DNA from 4 places in the Streptomyces capparidis genome. Region 3 is predicted to be linked to each of the others. Evidence: riboswitches for the same ligand, from Rfam matches in the RefSeq annotation. Region 3 holds a riboswitch; each other region holds the start of a gene.
What was found. A riboswitch is a leader RNA that binds a small molecule or an ion and turns the genes downstream of it on or off. The one in region 3 is predicted to bind cyclic di-AMP.

Region 1: another riboswitch for cyclic di-AMP. It lies ahead of ACYVO2_RS16590 (transglycosylase family protein); the one in region 3 lies ahead of ACYVO2_RS14725 (C40 family peptidase).
Region 2: another riboswitch for cyclic di-AMP. It lies ahead of ACYVO2_RS07115 (M23 family metallopeptidase); the one in region 3 lies ahead of ACYVO2_RS14725 (C40 family peptidase).
Region 4: another riboswitch for cyclic di-AMP. It lies ahead of ACYVO2_RS21295 (C40 family peptidase); the one in region 3 lies ahead of ACYVO2_RS14725 (C40 family peptidase).

What each region holds. Positions count from the first base shown of each region.
Region 1 is NZ_BAAGTD010000018.1:55,373-59,574, forward strand. Features, by position in the region: gene eno (phosphopyruvate hydratase) at 109-1,392, opposite strand; gene ACYVO2_RS16590 (transglycosylase family protein) at 1,660-2,607, opposite strand; cyclic di-AMP (ydaO/yuaA leader) riboswitch at 2,611-2,765, opposite strand; gene ACYVO2_RS16595 (cytochrome P450 family protein) at 3,376-4,202, opposite strand, start outside.
Region 2 is NZ_BAAGTD010000006.1:11,245-15,446, reverse strand. Features, by position in the region: gene ACYVO2_RS07120 (MFS transporter) at 83-1,654, shown strand; cyclic di-AMP (ydaO/yuaA leader) riboswitch at 1,959-2,127, shown strand; gene ACYVO2_RS07115 (M23 family metallopeptidase) at 2,141-3,088, shown strand; gene ACYVO2_RS07110 (TetR/AcrR family transcriptional regulator) at 3,261-3,932, shown strand.
Region 3 is NZ_BAAGTD010000015.1:89,022-93,223, forward strand. Features, by position in the region: gene ACYVO2_RS14715 (hypothetical protein) at 1-177, shown strand, start outside; gene ACYVO2_RS14720 (NYN domain-containing protein) at 314-1,717, shown strand; cyclic di-AMP (ydaO/yuaA leader) riboswitch at 2,283-2,453, shown strand; gene ACYVO2_RS14725 (C40 family peptidase) at 2,464-3,507, shown strand; gene ACYVO2_RS14730 (NlpC/P60 family protein) at 3,934-4,202, shown strand, end outside.
Region 4 is NZ_BAAGTD010000026.1:45,449-49,650, forward strand. Features, by position in the region: gene ACYVO2_RS21280 (8-amino-7-oxononanoate synthase) at 1-936, shown strand, start outside; gene ACYVO2_RS21285 (ATP-binding protein) at 1,125-1,559, shown strand; gene ACYVO2_RS21290 (DUF6328 family protein) at 1,540-2,055, opposite strand; gene ACYVO2_RS21295 (C40 family peptidase) at 2,168-2,641, opposite strand; cyclic di-AMP (ydaO/yuaA leader) riboswitch at 2,645-2,807, opposite strand; gene ACYVO2_RS21300 (hypothetical protein) at 3,166-3,492, opposite strand; gene ACYVO2_RS21305 (ATP-dependent Clp protease proteolytic subunit) at 3,498-4,130, opposite strand.

The DNA.
Region 1 (4,202 bases), on a different contig from region 3:
GGCGCGTGACCCCGGAGCCGGGCTCCCGCCCGTCGCAACACCCGCCGCCGGGGCGGCGAGTGGGGCGACGGACGGGAGGGTGGGGCGGCGGGAGGAAGGGCGGTGGGGTCAGCCGACCTTGAAGCGGGGGAACGCGGAGCGGCCCGCGTACACCGCGGCGTCGTCCAGGATCTCCTCGATGCGCAGCAACTGGTTGTACTTGGCGACGCGCTCGGAGCGGGCCGGGGCGCCGGTCTTGATCTGGCCGCAGTTGGTGGCGACGGCCAGGTCGGCGATGGTGACGTCCTCGGTCTCGCCGGAGCGGTGCGACATCATGCACTTGAAGCCGCTGCGCTGGGCCAGCTCGACGGCGTCCAGGGTCTCGGTGAGCGAGCCGATCTGGTTCACCTTCACCAGCAGGGCGTTGGCGGCGCCGCTCTCGATGCCCCTGGCGAGGCGCTCCGGGTTGGTGACGAACAGGTCGTCACCGACGAGCTGGACCTTGTCGCCGAGCTGCTCGGTGATGGTCCTCCAGCCGTCCCAGTCCTCCTCGTTCAGCGGGTCCTCGATGGACACCAGCGGGTACGCCTCGACCAGCTCGGCGTAGTACGCGGTCATCTCGGCGGCGGAGCGGGACTTGCCCTCGAAGGTGTACACGCCGTTGTCGTGGAACTCGGTGGCGGCGACGTCGAGCGCGAGCGCCACGTCCTGGCCCGGGGTGTAGCCGGCCCGCTGGATGGCCTCGATGATCAGGTCGAGGGCCTCGCGGTTGCTGTCCAGGTTCGGGGCGAAGCCGCCCTCGTCGCCGAGGCCGGTGGACAGGCCGCGCTCCTTCAGCACGCCCTTGAGGGTGTGGTAGACCTCGGTGCCCCAGCGGACGGCCTCGGAGAACGACTCGGCGCCGATCGGCGCGATCATGAACTCCTGGATGTCCACGTTGGAGTCGGCGTGGGAGCCGCCGTTGAGGATGTTCATCATCGGCACCGGCAGCAGGTGCGCGTTGGGGCCGCCCAGGTAGCGGAACAGCGGCAGGTCCGACGCCTCGGAGGCGGCGTGGGCCACGGCGAGGGAGACGCCCAGGATGGCGTTCGCGCCCAGGCTGGACTTGTCCGGGGTGGCGTCCAGGTCGAGCATCGCCTGGTCGATCAGCCGCTGCTCGGTGGCGTCGTAGCCGACGAGCTCGGGGCCGATCTGCTCGATCACGGCGAGGACGGCCTTCTCGACCCCCTTGCCGCCGTAGCGGGACTTGTCCCCGTCCCTGAGCTCCAGGGCCTCGAAGGCGCCGGTGGACGCGCCGGAGGGAACCGCGGCCCGGCCGGTGCTGCCGTCATCGAGGCCGACCTCGACCTCGACGGTGGGGTTCCCTCGGGAGTCGAGGATCTCCCGGGCTACGACGACGTCGATGGAGGGCACGAGCATCTCCTTAGGGATGGATGTGAGCCTTGCAGCCTGAGCCTAACCGCCCGCCCGCCGCGCCACCGTCCGCCCCGTGGGTGGGGCGGTGGACGGAAGGTGAACGGCGAGGGGCGGAGGGTGACCCTCCGTGCGCGGACAGCGGCCTCCGCGGCCCTCGGCGTGGGGAGCGGGCCGGCCCCCCGGGGGCGGACGCCCGGACAGGCAAAGCCCCGGCCGGGCCGCCCGATGGGGAGGAGGCGGCCCGGCCGGGATGACAGGGGCTGGTCAGCCGAGCTTGAGCTCCTGGCCGGGCAGGATCAGGTCGGGGTCCTCGCCGACGGTGTCCTTGTTCGCGTCGTAGAGCTCCTGCCAGTTGCCGAGGCCCTGGTCCTCGGCGATGGCGGTGAGGTTGTCGCCCTTCTCCACGGTGTACTCCGCCGCGGCGGCGGACTCCTCGGCGGCGGGGGCGGTGTCCTCGGCGGGCCGCGCCGGGTCGGGCGCGCGGTGCTTGCCGGTGCCGCGGGAGGCGCGCTCGCCGGGCAGCTCGTCCTCGCCCTCGGGGGCGACGGGGGCGGCGTGCCGGGGCGTGCGGGTGGGCGCGGTCCCGGCGTCCTCGGTGGCGACGGTGCCCCGGGTGTGGTCCTCCACGTCCGCGGACGGCCGTTCGGACGCGGTCCGCCGGGGCTCCTCCGCGTCCGCGGACTCCCCTGCGGCCGGGGTGGTCCGCGACGGCGTGGCCGTGTCCTTGGGGCCCTCGGTCTGCTCCGCGGGCGCCGAGGTGTCCTGCCGGGGGGCGTCCCGCTCCTCCTCCGGGGCCGGGGCGGTCTCCTCCGCGGAGGGCGCGTCGGGCGCGGCGGCCCCGCCGAGGCCGGCCTCGACCGCGCAGGTGGCCCACGCCTGCGGGCCCTGGTCGGCGAGGATGCGCTCCGCGACGGCGATCTGCTCCAGCCTGCTGGCCAGGTCGGCGCGGGGCGCGTAGTCCTTGCCGCCGTACGCCGCCCAGGTCTCCTCGCTGATCTGGAGGCCGCCGTAGTAGCCGTTGCCGGTGTCGATGCCCCAACTGCCGCCGCTCTCGCATGTCGCGACCTTGTCCCAGGTGTCGCCGGACGCGGCCTGGGCGCCGGTGGCGCCCATCAGCGGGAGGGCGACCCCCGCTCCGGTGACCCCCGCGGCGACGACGAACTTCGGTGTCGGACGCGGTTTGCGGTGGCGTCCGTTGCCGGACAGCAGCATGAGCGTGTCCCTCTCCGACGCCTGCGAGGTGAGCTGTCGGGTTCGGGCCGTGAGGCTGGCCCGGCCGCCCTCGTTCCGGCGGCTTCACCCCAAGCCGGGACCGCCGGTCCCGGCGCTTACGGTGGTTCCCCCGCTCCCGCCGTCGGTTCCCATTGGAGCCAACGTCCCGCCGGCCGGCGGCGGGATTCGGCGCTCCGGCGGCGGGGCCCCTGGCGGGGCCGACCCGACGTTATGGGGTCGGGCGATCAGATCACAAGCAGGTGTATCAATTATCACGTCAGTATCACCGGTGATCAACGGGCGACTACTCGGCGTCCCCGCCGAACCCTGCGGCGGGGGGTGGGTGGGGGTGTCCTCCGGAGGCCAGGGGGCTCCGCCCCCTGGACCCCCGCCGAGGGCTCCGCCCCCGGACCCCGGTTCGGGGAGTGGGAAGGGCGGGCCCTCCGGGGACCAACGGGCTCCGCCCTTGGACCCCACCGGGGGCTCTGCCCCCGGACCCCGGTTCGGGGAGTGGGGTGGGTGGATCCTCGGGAGGCACAGGGCTTCGCCCTTGGCCCCTCACCGGGGGCTCCGCCCCGGACCCGGTTCGGGGAGTGGGGTGGGTGGGTCCTCGGAAGGCACAGGGCTTCGCCTCTTCGCCCCGACCGGGGGCTGCGCTCCCGGGGCCCGGTTCCGGGAGTACGGAAGGGCGGTCCTCCGGGGGGCCAAGGGCTCCGTCCCCGGTCCCCGTCCGGGGCCGCCGCCCCGGGCTCCGCCGGGGCTCCGCCGCTAACCCCGGGGTCGGCTCTCCGGGGTGAAGTTCACCGGGAGGGTTCGCAGGCCGCGCATGATGAGGCCGCCTCGCCAGCGGAGGTCGGGGGGATCGGCGGCGAGGGTGAGGTCGGGGAGGCGGCGCAGGAGGGTGGAGAGGGCGGTTCGGCCCTCCAGGCGGGCCAGGGGGGCGCCGATGCAGTAGTGGATGCCGTGGCCGAAGCCCAGGTGCGGGTTGTTGGCGCGGGCGAGGTCGAGGGTGTCGGGGTCGGGGAAGCGCCGCGGGTCTCGGTCGGCGGCGGCGAGGACGACGAGCACGGGGTCGCCGACGGCGATGTCCACCCCGCCCAGGGTGAGCGGCTGGGTGGCGAACCGCCAGGTGGCGATCTCCACGGGCCCGTCGTAGCGCAGCAGCTCCTCCACGGCGGTGGCGAGCAGCCCGGTCTCGCCGCGGGCCAGGGAGGTCTGGAGGCGGGCGCGCTCGTCGGGGTGGCGCAGCAGCGCGTACACGCCGTTGCCCATGAGGTTCACGGTGGTCTCGAAGCCCGCGAACAGCAGGATGAAGGCCATGGCCGCGGCCTCGTTCTCGGTGAGGTGCTCGCCGTGGTCGCTCGCCCGGATCAGGCCGGAGATCAGGTCGTCGCCGAGGTCGGCCCGCTTGCGGTGGATGAGCTCCGCCAGATAGGCCCGCATCCGCTTCACCGAGCGGGCGACGCCGCCCCTGGAGCCGCCCTTGTGCAGCATCATCCCGGCCCAGTCCCGGAAGTCGTCCTGGTCCTCGGGCGGGACGCCGAGCATGTCGCAGATGGCGTGGATCGGGAGCGGGAAGGCGAACTCGTGGATGA
Region 2 (4,202 bases), on a different contig from region 3:
GGAGTTGATCTTCGGGTACTCGCAGACCACCCCGAAAGGGCGACAACCGGGACACATCATCATCGGGCGAACGGAGCCGGACATGACGACGCTCGGCGAGGCGGACGCAGGAACGGGTACCGGTGCTGGACGCACCGGCGGGGGCAGCACGGACGCGATCGGCCCCGAGCCCGGCGCCGCCGACGCCCGCGGCGCCGCCGCCGACGGGGGCACCGTCGCCACCACTGACGTCCCCGCCCGCCTGGACCGGCTCCCCTGGTCGCGCTGGCACTGGATGATCGTCATAGGGCTCGGCACCGTCTGGATCCTGGACGGGCTCGAGGTGACCGTCGTCGGCAACATCGCCAGCCGCCTGTCCGAGGAGGGCAGCGGCCTGCCCATCTCCGGCGCCCAGGTCACCGGCATGGCCGCCGCGCTCTATGTCGCCGGGGCCTGCTGCGGCGCGCTGTTCTTCGGCTGGCTCACCGACCGCTTCGGCCGCAAGAAGCTGTTCCTGATCACCCTGGCGGTCTACCTGGCCGCCACCGCCCTGACCGCGGTGTCGTTCTCCACCTGGTGGTTCTTCCTCTTCCGCTTCCTGACCGGCTTCGGCATCGGCGGCGAGTACGCGGCCATCAACTCCGCGATCGACGAGCTGATCCCCAGCGCCTACCGCGGCCGGGTGGACCTGATCATCAACGGCAGCTTCTGGCTCGGCGCGATGGGCGGCTCGCTGCTGTCCGTGCTGATGCTGAACACCGACATCTTCCCGGCGAACGTCGGCTGGCGGCTCACCTTCGCCCTCGGCGTGGTGCTGGGTCTGGCGATCCTGCTGGTGCGGCGGCACGTGCCGGAGAGTCCACGCTGGATGTTCATGCACGGCCGGGGCGAGGAGGCCGAGGCGCTGGTCGCCGACGTGGAGCGCGGCGTCGAGGCCGAGACCGGCAAGCCGCTGCCGGAGCCGCGCAGCCGCATCACCATCCGGCAGCGGGGCGCCGTGGGATTCGTCACCATCGGCCGCACCCTGTTCCGCTCCTATCCCCGGCGCGCGGTGCTGGGGCTCGCCCTGTTCATCGGCCAGGCGTTCCTCTACAACGCGATCACTTTCGGCTTCGGCTCGATCCTGCACACGTTCTACGACGTCCCGACCGGCAGCACCGGCTACTACTTCGTCGTCATCGCCTTCGGCAATTTCATGGGCCCCCTGCTACTCGGAAAGATGTTCGATACGTGGGGCCGCAGGCCGATGATCAGCGGCACCTACATCCTGTCCGGGCTGCTGCTCTTCGTCACCGCGTGGATGTTCGGCAATGGCTGGCTGAACGCGTTCACCCTCACCGCGTCCTGGTGCGTGGTGCTGTTCTTCGCCTCGGCCGGCGCCAGCTCCGCCTACCTCACCGTCAGCGAGATCTTCCCGATGGAGACCCGCGCGATGGCCATCGCGTTCTTCTACGCGATCGGCACGGCGGCGGGCGGCATCAGCGGCCCGCTGCTGTTCGCCGAGCTGACGGAGAGCGGTGTGGTGGCCGACACCGTGCTCGCCTTCCGGATCGGCGCCGCCCTGATGGTGGCCGCCGGGATCGTCGCCGCGGTGTTCGCGGTCAAGGCCGAGCGCCGCTCCCTGGAGGACATCGCCACCCCGCTGTCCTCGGAGGCCGTGGAACTGACGAACTGAGGGCGGCCCGGCGGGGGCCCGAACCCCGGCCCCGCGGGCCACGAAGAGGGCAACGGCACCCGCCGTTGCCCTCTTCGCCGTCACGGACCGTGTCCGACACACCCGCCTCCGTATAAACCACCGATACCGAGCCGAGTCCGTTTCGCAACCTGAGAGCCCTCTTCACCCCCAGAAAACACCGGCAACGCCCGATTGGTACCTAAAAATCCTTGGTCTCAATTCCCCGTTCCGCTTGGATTCTGAGCGGCCGTTCTATTAACGTCTGATAACGCAGCGCGGTCGGTAAGCCGTAGCCAACGGCACCGTGCGGCCATCGCTTAATCCCGAAGCGCCCCCAGCCGGGCGCCGAGGGAGCCGGGGAACCACCACCCTGCCTCGGCAGGGACCTGGGGTGAATCGGGCGCCGTCAGCCCGTAGGAGACCTTCCTGCTCCGAACCCGTCAGCTAACCCGGTAGGCGAGAAGGAAGGAAAGGAGTCCGCCGGTCGTGGCGCTCAATCAGCCTGCCCCGAGTTCCGCCGTGCCCGCCTGGAACCCCACGGAGGACGACCTCGCCCCCGTGCGCGGACGGCACCGCCTCCCCAAGTCGCGGACGGTGGGCCGGGGCTCGACCGTCCTCGGCGTCGCCACGATGGCGGCCATGGGCGTCGGCGGTGTGGCCACGGCCCAGGGCAAGAGCCCCGTCCCGATATCGATGCCGGACAGCCTGCCCGGCATCACCGAGGCCCCCGGCGCCGGCACCTCCTCGGCCGCGGACGAGGCGGCCGCGCCCTCCGCCGGGACCAAGGTCGCCCAGGTCGCCAACGCCGGCGAGCTGCTGCGCACCCGCATACTCGCCCAGGCCGAGCAGCAGCAGGCGTCCGCGCTCGACGCCGACCGGGCCACCGCCGAGAAGGAGGCGGCCGAGGCCGCCGCCAAGGAGGCCGCGGCCCGCAAGGTCCGCGAGGCCGCGGCGAAGAAGGCCGAGGAGAAGAAGGCCGCCGCCGAGAAGGCGGAGGCCGAGCGGAAGGCCAAGGAGGCGGCGGCGCGCGAGGCGGCCCGCAACAGCTTCGTGGTGCCGACCTCCAACTACACGATCACCGCCAGCTACGGCCAGGCGGGCGACCGCTGGTCCGCCAACCACACTGGCACGGACTTCGCCGCCCCCTCGGGCACCGCGGTCCGCGCCGCGGGCGCCGGCGAGATCACCTCCGCCGGCTGGGCGGGCGCCTACGGCTACCGCGTCATCGTCACCCACGAGGACGGCACCCAGACCTGGTACTGCCACCTGTCCTCCATGGTGCAGACCTCCGGCACCGTCGCCGCGGGCGACACCATCGGCCGGGTGGGCGCCACCGGCAACGTGACCGGCCCGCACCTGCACTTCGAGGTCCATGTCGGGGGCTCCCCGGTGGACCCGGCCGCCTGGCTGAACAGCAAGGGCGTCACCGTCTGACCGGGACCGCAGACCCCGGCGGTCCTGGTGGCTCACCCCCCGACATCAGGGCCGCCGGCCCTCCCCTGCCCGCACGCCGCCACCCCCGCTCCCGCTTCCGGTGGGGAACGGGGGATTCCGCGCGCCCGGGCAAGTATTGAATTGAGCGTTCCAAAACGTGTACCGTGCCGCCATGGCCCGACCGCGGAAGTTCGACGAGGAGCGGGCCCTGGACGCGGTAATGCGGGTCTTCTGGCGGCAGGGGTACGACGCCACCTCCACCCAGGACCTGTGCGACGCCACCGGTCTGGGGCGCAGCAGCATCTACAACACCTTCAGCAGCAAGCACGAGCTGTTCGTGCGGGCGCTGGCGCGCTACATCCAGGGAATGACGACACGTCAGGTGCAGATCCTGGAGGACGGCACCCTGACCGCCGCCGAGCGGATCGGGGCCCTGTTCGTCAGCGTCCTCGAAGGCGACCTGCGGGACCGCTGGGAGGGGCGCAGCGTCGGCTGCCTGACCGTCAACAGCACCGTTGAGCTGGCCGGCCGCGACCCCGAGGTGGCCAGGATGCTGCGGCTCGACCTGGAGCGGCGCCTGGACTCCCTGCGGGCCGTGGTGTCCGCCGGACGCCGGGACGGCACCATCACCTCCCCGCGGGACGACGCGGCCCTCGCCCGCTTCCTCAACGCCGTGATCGCCGGCCTGCGGGTGTCCGCGCAGGGCGGCGCCGGCCGCGCGGAACTCGAGGCCGTCGCGGCCACGGCGATGGACGCCCTGACGGGCGGCCCGCCGGACGGGACGGCGGAAGGACCGCCGGGCGGGGCGCCCGGCGGGGTGGCGGCGCGGGGGGTGGCGACGTGATGCCGCCGGTTCGCTGACCGGCCGGCGGGGGCGGGCGGGTCCGATGGCCCGGCGGTTCGGCGGCCCGGCGGCCCGGCGGCCTGACGGCTTGGCGGCCCGGCGGCCCGGCGGCCTGACGGCTTGGCGGCCTGACGGCTTGGTGGCTTGGTGGCGTGGCGGTCCGGCTGATGGCTCGGCGGTCCGGCTGATGGCCTGACGGCCTGATGGCCGCCGGCCGACGGCCCGCTGACTCGAGGGACTGGCGGCCTGAGGCCCCGAAGGCCCGAAGTC
Region 3 (4,202 bases):
CTCACCCGGTTCGACGTCACCCGCACCAGCCGGGTCGTGGAGTACACCCACCTGGACCTCGCGGGCGAGCCCGCCGTGGAGGAGCGCCAGGTGCTCAGCGACACCATCGAGTCGGTGCGCTGCCGCTGGTGCAACGCGGTGGACCAGGTGGAGCTGGTCGAGCGGCCGGGGAGCTGATTACGGGCCCGGCCCGGCCGGGAGACAATGAATGAGGACGACAGCGGGCGACACACGGGGAGGCGCCGGAAGACGCGGAGCGCGGCACGCCGCACCCCCGTGGAAGGGCGGCGGGTCGGAGAACGGAGCGGCGGACGTGAGGGAACGTGAGGGCGAGCAGGCGCGGACGGAACCGGACCGGGCACGGGCGGACGCCCCGCCGGGGCGCGACGCGGGCGAGTCGCCTCCCGAGGAGGTCCTGGACCGGCCGCTGCCCGAGGGCGTGCGCCGCCGGGTCATAGGGCTGGCCGCCGAGGCGTTCGGCTCGTTCGGCCTCGCCGAACTGCCGCCCCAGTTGCGCCAGTACGCCCGCTTCACCCCCGCCCGCCGGGCCAAGTTCGCCGCCACGGCCCTGGCCACCGCCCTGGAGGGCGACGCCGCGTTCCGGCACCGCATGGCCGCGCGGCTGCGCCAGGCCCAGCCGGAGCTGGCCGAGGCCCTGGACGCGGGCACGGTCCCGGCCGCCGCCGACCCCCTCGACGTCGCCGCCGCCGCGTACCTGCTGCGCCCGCCCGGCTGGACCAAGCAGGTCGTCGCGGCGGGCGACGAGGCGGAGCGGGAGCGCAGCGAGCGGGCGAACGAGGCGGCGCTGCGCGAGCTGGCGCGGGTCAAGGCGGAGCTCGCCGAGCTGCGCGCCGGCGCCCGCGCCGAGGCGGACAAGGCGCGCGCCGAGCTGGAGGCGGCCCGCAAGGAGGCGGACTCCCTCCAGCGCAAGCTGCGCAGCGCCGTGAACGACGTGCGGCGCGGCGAGGCCGAGCTGCGCAAGGCGCAGGCGGAGCTGGAGGCGGTGCGCGGCGCGGCCGCCACCGAGCGGACGGCGGCGGAGAGCGAGGCGCGGCGGCTGCGGGCGCGGCTGGCCGAGACCGAGTCGGCGCTGGAGGCCAGCCGCAGGGCGGCCCGCGAGGGGCGCAGCGTGGAGGACATGCGGCTGCGGCTGCTGCTGGACACGGTGCTCGACGCCGCGCAGGGCCTGCGCAGGGAGCTGGCGCTGCCGCCGACGACCGGCAGGCCGGCGGACACCGTGGAGGCGGTCGCGCCCGGCCGGATGACCCCGAAGGACATCGCGCGCCGCGCCCTGTCCGAGGACGACCCGGCGCTGCTCGACCAGTTGCTGGCGCTGCCGCAGGCGCACCTGGTCGTGGACGGCTACAACGTCACCAAGACCGGCTATCCCACGATGCCGCTGGACAAGCAGCGGCTGCGCCTGCTCGGCGGCCTCTCCGGCCTGGCGGCGCAGAGCGGCGCCGAGGTGACGTGCGTGTTCGACGGCGCCGAGCTGGAGGGGCCGGTGCTGCTGGCGCCGCCGCGCGGGGTGCGGGTGCTGTTCAGCAAACCGGGGGAGACCGCCGACGAGCTGATCCGGCGTCTGGTGCGCGCCGAGCCGCCGGGCCGCCCCGTGGTGGTGGTCTCGGCGGACCGGGAGGTCGCCGACGGCGTGCGCCGGGCGGGCGCGCGGCCGGTGGCGTCCACGCTGCTGCTGCGGCGCCTGGCGCGCGGCTGACGGCGCGTCGCCGCCCCCGGACCCCGCTTCCACGAGCCCCGGCCGCGGGGGGGCGGCGCCCGTGCGGCATCGCGCACGAGCGCGTGCGTTTCGGCCGCTGATGCTCCGTGATGCCCCGTTCATTCGATGGGTGCGCGCTGTCCCCTTTTCCGCCTTTTCGGCCCCGCTTCCACCGGCCCCGTGAATGGCGGAGGCGTCGGAGCGGGTGTGCGCGGGGTGTCGGAATTTTCCGGAAAGGGCGTCATGCGGATGCCCCGCCAGGGGAATGCGGACGACTCACGGCAATTCAGGGAACCTGTCCCTCATGTCCGTTTGCGTCCTCGCGTCGCGGTCGGTGTGACCTGCGGCACAGCGTGTCCGGAATGGGTGTTTCCGGCCAGACGCTGTGTCTCCCGCCTGTCACGTGGCGTGGTAAGAGGCAAATTAATTTGCGGCGTGCCCCACTTTTTCTTCCGGAAGATTTGAAGCGATCGCCGTCGGGTCACTATGGTCGGGGCTCGAACCTCCGCCTGGTCGTTCATCCAGCCCGGATGACGGCGGGGGTGCCGCCGAGTCCCGTCCTGGCAGGGTGAAATCGCCGGAACGCGGAGCCGGGGACCCATTCCCTCCCAGAGGGGTCCTTCCGGGGTGAATCGGCGCGAGGGCCGCCCCGCGGAAGCGGGTCGGTGACGCGTCGTAGGGCAGCTTCCGGCCCGAACCCGTCAGCTCACCCGGTAGGCGGACTGAGGAAGAAGGAGTTCGCCTTCGTGGCGTCCCACCGTCGTCCCAAGCAGGCCGGCAAGGCACGAGTGACCGTGCTCACCACCGCTGCCGCGGCAGCGGTCGTGCTGTCGGGCCAGGCTGCCAACGCCGCCCCGGCCAAGCCCTCGAAGTCCGAGGTCAAGGAGCAGGTCGACAAGCTCTACCACGACGCCGAGATCGCGACCGAGAAGTACAACGGCGCGAAGGAGAAGCAGGACAAGCTCCAGCAGCAGGTCGACGACCTCCAGGACAAGGTCGCCCGCGAGCAGTCCGAGCTGAACGACCTCCAGAGCGACCTGGGCACCCTCGCCAGCTCCCAGTACCGCAACGGCGGCATGGACCCGAGCGTCCAGTTGTTCCTCTCCTCCGACCCGGACAGCTACCTCGACCAGGCGTCGGCCCTCGACCAGGTCGGCACCCGGCAGGCGGAGTCCATCAAGGAGATCCAGGAGCAGAAGCGGGTCCTCGACCAGGAGCGCGAGGAGGCCGCGAACAAGCTCGAGGACCTCGAGGAGACCCGCAAGCAGCTCGCCAAGAACAAGAAGGACGTTCAGGCCAAGCTGAAGAAGGCCCAGGACCTCCTCAACACGCTGACCGCCGAGGAGCGCGCGAAGGTCACCGCGCCCCAGCAGGACAGCGGCGGCGAGCGCGCCTCCCGCGACAGCGGCTCCCGCGAGGACCTGGTCACCGGCGTCCCGGCGTCGCAGCGCGCGTCCGCCGCGCTGGCGGCCGCCAAGACGAAGATCGGCTCGCCCTATGTGTGGGGCGGCAGCGGCCCGAACTCCTTCGACTGCTCCGGTCTGACCTCCTGGGCGTACGCGCAGGCGGGCGTGACGATCCCCCGCACCTCGCAGGCCCAGGCCAACGCCGGCACCCGCATCCCGCTGAGTCAGGCGCAGCCCGGTGACCTGATCATCCAGTACAGCGACTTCCACCACGTGGGCCTGTACGTGGGCAACGGGATGCAGCTCCACGCCCCCAAGCCCGGCGCCAACGTGCGTTACGAGACGCTCAGCTACATGGAGCCGCAGTTCGCGGTCCGCATCTGAGGCCGCGGCCCGGCTTCCCTCTTCCTCCGCGGACCCCGCCCCCTCCGGGCGGGGTCCGCGTCGTCGTGGGGCCGGGCGCGTGCCCCCGGCCCTCCTCGGCCCCTCCTCGGCCCTCGCGGACTCCTCCGCGGCGCCCGTACGGGTGAACGCATGGGGCGCCGTGTTGTCGCACATGCCGGGTGACCTGCGGTGTTTGGTGCGCCCCGGTGGCGGTTGAGTCGCAGGACCTTTGTGTCGCCGCCCCATCTGGCTAGTGTCTGCCCCGCAGCTCCGCGTAGTCGATCGCCCACCGAGGGTGACGGCGCGGAGGTTCCGCCGGAGCCCGGCACGGCCGTGACGGGGAGCCGGACCGGGCACCGGGAGCGGGCCGCGGTCCGGCCGAGGCCCGGGAGAAGGCGGCTGCACGGAAGAAGGAGTCCGCCTTAAGTGGGGTCCCACCGACGTTCCCCGCAGCCGGGCACGGCGCGGGTGACTCCGTTCGCCGTGGCGGCCGCGGGCGCCGCCACCCTCGTCGCCGCGCTCACGGCCGCCCCCGTCGCGGACGCCGTGCCGCAGACGGACGCGGACGAGGTGAAGGCCGAGGTCGAGCGGCTCTACGAGCAGGCCGAGGCGGCCACCGAGAAGTACAACGGGGCCAAGGAGCGCGAGCAGCGCTCCAAGCGGCGCGCCGGCCGCCTCCAGGACCGGGTGGCCCG
Region 4 (4,202 bases), on a different contig from region 3:
GGCTCCCGCCTGGTCACCGGCACCACCCGACTGCACACGCGCCTGGAGGAGGAGCTGGCCGCGCTGTGCGGGGCCGAGGCGGCGCTGGTGTTCTCCTCGGGCTACGCCGCCAACCTCGCCGCCGTCACCGCGCTGGCCGGGCCCGGCACCCTGCTGGTGTCCGACGCGTGCAACCACGCCTCGCTGATCGACGGCTGCCGCCTGTCCCGCGCCACCACCGCGGTGGTGCCGCACCGTGACGTGGCGGCCGTGCGGGAGCGGCTCGCCGCCCACGACGGCGCGGCGATGGCCGTCACCGACGCGGTGTTCTCCGTGGACGGCGACGCCGCCCCGCTGGGCGAACTGGCCGCCGCCTGCCGCGAGGCGGGCGCGGCGCTGCTGGTGGACGACGCGCACGGGCTCGGTGTGCTCGGGGAGGGCGGCGCCGGGTCGGTGGCCGCCGCGGGCCTGGCCGGGGCGCCGGACGTGGTGTGCACCGCCACCCTGTCGAAGTCCCTGGGCAGCCAGGGCGGCGTGGTGCTCGGCCCGGCCCGGGTGATCGGGCACCTGGTCTCCAACGCCCGCACCTTCATCTTCGACACCGGCCTCGCCCCGGCCGCGGTCGGGGCGGCCCTGGCCGCCGTGCGGGTGCTGCGCGAGGAGCCGGACCGGGCCGCGCGGGCCCTGCGCGCCGCCCGGGAGCTGGCCGCCCGCCTGGCCGCGGCGGGCCTGGCGGCGAGCACCCCGGACGCGGCGGTGGTGTCGGTGCGGGCCCCGGGCCCCGAGCAGGCCGTGCGGTGGGCCGCCGACTGCCGCGGGCACGGCGTCGCCGTGGGCTGCTTCCGCCCCCCGTCGGTCACCGACGGCGTCTCCCGGCTGCGCCTGACCGCCCGCGCCGACCTGACCGAGGCGGAGCTGGAGCGGGCGGTGCGCACGGTGGTGGCGACGGCGCCGTGAGCCCGGCGGGCGCCGCCCCGGCCGGGCCGCGCCCGCCCGCGCGCAGCCCGCTCCCATATATACGAATACCTTTGCCGAACCCCTCCGCCGGCGCGGGCGGAGGTGGCAGGGTGAACGCCGGGCGGCCGGCCGCGCCGCCCGGCGGCGCCGCGCGCCGCCGCGGCATCGGGGGAAGGGACAGCCTCGCCATGGCGGACCTCCAGGAAGCCCGCTTCACGCTGCCGACCGCCCCGGACTCCGTGGCCGCGGCGCGACGGCGGGTGGCCGAGGTCCTCGAGGGGTGGGGGCTGCCCCCCGGGCATCCGACGGCGGAGACCGTGCGCCTGGTGGTGTCCGAGCTCGCCACCAACGTGGTGGTGCACACCTTCGGCAGCTCCCCGTTCTTCGGTGTCGCGATGCGGCTGGAGCGCGACGAGGTGCTCCGCGTCGGCGTCACCGACAGGTGCCCGCGCCGGCCGCGGCGGCTGCCCGCCGCCGTCGGCCAGGACAACGGGCGCGGGCTGCTGATCGTCCGGCACCTCGCCGCCGAGCTCGGCGGCAGGCTCTCGGTGACCGCGGCCCCGGGAGGCGGCAAGACCGTGTGGCTGAGCCTCCCGTGGGCCGTCAGTTCCGGCGGGTCCTGACCCGCCCCGATATTCGCTCGTTCGCGCGCCGCAGCCGCCAGGGGATCACCGCCCACAGCGTCGCGAACAGCACGGCGACGCACGCCGCCGCCACGACGCCCTCCGTCCTGCCGAGCACGAAGTCCAGGATGAGCAGCACCGATCCGGTCAACGCCATCGCCAGCACGCACAGCCCGTACGAGGCGAACCGCGCGGAGACGTCCACGATCTTCCGCTTCGCCCGCTGCCGGAACAGCATCCGGTGCAGCGCCGCCGGCGCCGTGAACAGCGCCGCCGACACCACGGCCAGCAGCAGCGTCACCACGTACGTGTCGCGCTGGAAGCCGTCCAGATCCGGGAAGCGCGGAGTGAACGCCAGCCCCAGCAGGAACGCGAACAGGATCTGCACCCCCGTCTGGGTGACCCGGAGCTCCTGGAGCAGCTCCGCGAAGTTGCGGTCGTCCCGCTCCTGGGGGGTTTCGCGCCTGCCGTCCACGTGTCTCGCGTTGGTGTCCATTGGGGTCTTCTAGCCCGTTGGGCGCGGATTACGCGGTGGTCCGGCCGGTGCCGGGGACGGGAGGAGGGGCGCCGTGCGGCCCGGCCGGGTCGCCGCACAGCGCCCCGGAGCCTCAGCGGACGCGACCGTAGTAGACCTTCTTGGTCCAGATCTTCTCCAGCTTCACCCGCTTGCCGGGCTTCGGCGAGTGCCAGATCTTCCCCTTGCCGGCGTAGATGCCGACGTGGTAGACGCTGCCACCGGAGTGGAAGAAGACCAGGTCGCCCTGCTTGCGGGACTTGGCCGAGATGTGCTTGGTCTTGTTGTACTGGGCCGCCGCGGTGCGCGGCAGCTTCTTGCCGACCTTCTTGAACGAGTAGAGGACCAGACCCGAGCAGTCGAACCGCTTCGGACCCGCCGCCCCCCACTGGTACGGGGCTCCCTTCTTGGACGCCGCCACCTTCAGCGCCTTGGCGGAGGCGCTCGCGGCCTCGGCCTGCGGCGCGAGGGACGGTGCCAGGACCGTCCCCGCCAGTGCGGCGGCGGTGAGGGCGGAGGTGGCTCCGGCCCGGGAAACGAGCGCAGGTATGCGTGAACTCGCGGTCATGCGAGAACCCTTCGTCGTCCGCCTGCGAAAGATGACCTGTCGGGTTCGGGCTGGCGAAGTTGCCCGGCCACTGTCGTGGCTTCACCCCAAGGAGCGCCGTCGTCCGTGGCGCTCCGCCTTGCTCGGGTCTCCCGCTCCTGCCGGTGCGTTGCGTCGACCTGTCATCCGGTGCGGCGGCAGGACTCGGCGTCCGCCCGGACCGCCCCGCCTCGGTGACGGGGGCTTGTCGTCGAGAAGGGATCCTGCGTCATGTGGCGCCCGGATTCGTAGCGCAAACGCCCTTCTGTGAACTTCTTCACTTCTGGGTCATTCGACGGAACCGGGCGCTCCTCACCCCTGCGGGCTACCGCCGGAAACCCCTGTTGACCAGCGGAATTGGGGGTTTCCGACGGTGTGTGGAAGCGCAAGTCGCAAGCGGGTTCGCGCATCGAGCGCCGCTTCGCGCGCTCAGCCGTACGAGGGAGCCCGAACGGGTGACCGATCGGCCGTCAGAGTGACCCGGCGGCAGGCCGGGTGGCACCGGGTCAGGCCGTGCCGCCGTCACCGCCCGGCGCGGCGGGCGCGGGGACGGTGACCCGGCCGGTGCGCCGCTCCCCGTCCAGGACCAGCAGCGCGCGCCGCAGCGTCTCGGCGTGCATCTCCGCCTCCCCGCGCAGGTGCATCGTGGCCAGGGCGTCCCGCAGCGCCGTCGCCCTGGAAACGAGCGCCTGGGCGGCCCGCAGTGCGCCGTACGTGTGGGTGGCGCGCGCCGGGTTGATCCGGCCGAGCAGGTCCACCACGTCCAGGTAGGCGTCCACCACCTCGCCCTCGGCGCGGGTGAGGGCGGGCAGCGGGGGCAGTTCCGGCACCACCCCGATCACCGCCCCGGGGCGAGCGGGACGGCCTTGCGGGAGCGGGTGACCCGGTCCACGAGCCCGTAGTCCACCGCCTGCTCCGCCGTCAGGAACAGGTCGTGCTCGATGTCCTCGTGCACCCGGGCCCGCTCCCGCCCGGTGTGCCGGGCCAGCAGCTCCTCCAGCAGCTCCCGGGTGCGCTGCACCTCGCGGGCCTGGATCTCCAGATCGGTCGCCTGCCCCCGCGCCGCGTCGGACAGCGACGGCTGGTGGATCATCACCCGCGACCCGGGCAGGGCCAGCCGCTTGCCCGGGGCGCCCGCGGCGAGCAGCACCGCGGCGGCGGAGGCCGCCTGGCCCAGGCAGACCGTCTCGACGTCGCAGGACACGAACGTCATCGCGTCGTACACGGCCGTCATCGCCGTGAAGGACCCGCCGGGGGAGTTGATGTACAGCGAGACGTCCCGGTCCGGGGCGGCGTGCTCCAGGTGCATCAACTGGGCGATCACGTCGTTGGCCGCCGTGTCGTCGATCGGCGTGCCGAGGAAGACGATCCGCTCCTGGAGCAGCCTGGAGTACGGGTCGAGCACCCGTGTCCCCGACGAGGTCCGCTCGTGGAACTCGGGCAGGACGTGACGGGCGGTCGGGGGGATCATCGGTCGGTTCCTCCGGTTCGTGTGGTGGGTTCGCGCTGTGTGCGTGCGGGGGCCGCGCGTCGGCCGCGCGCC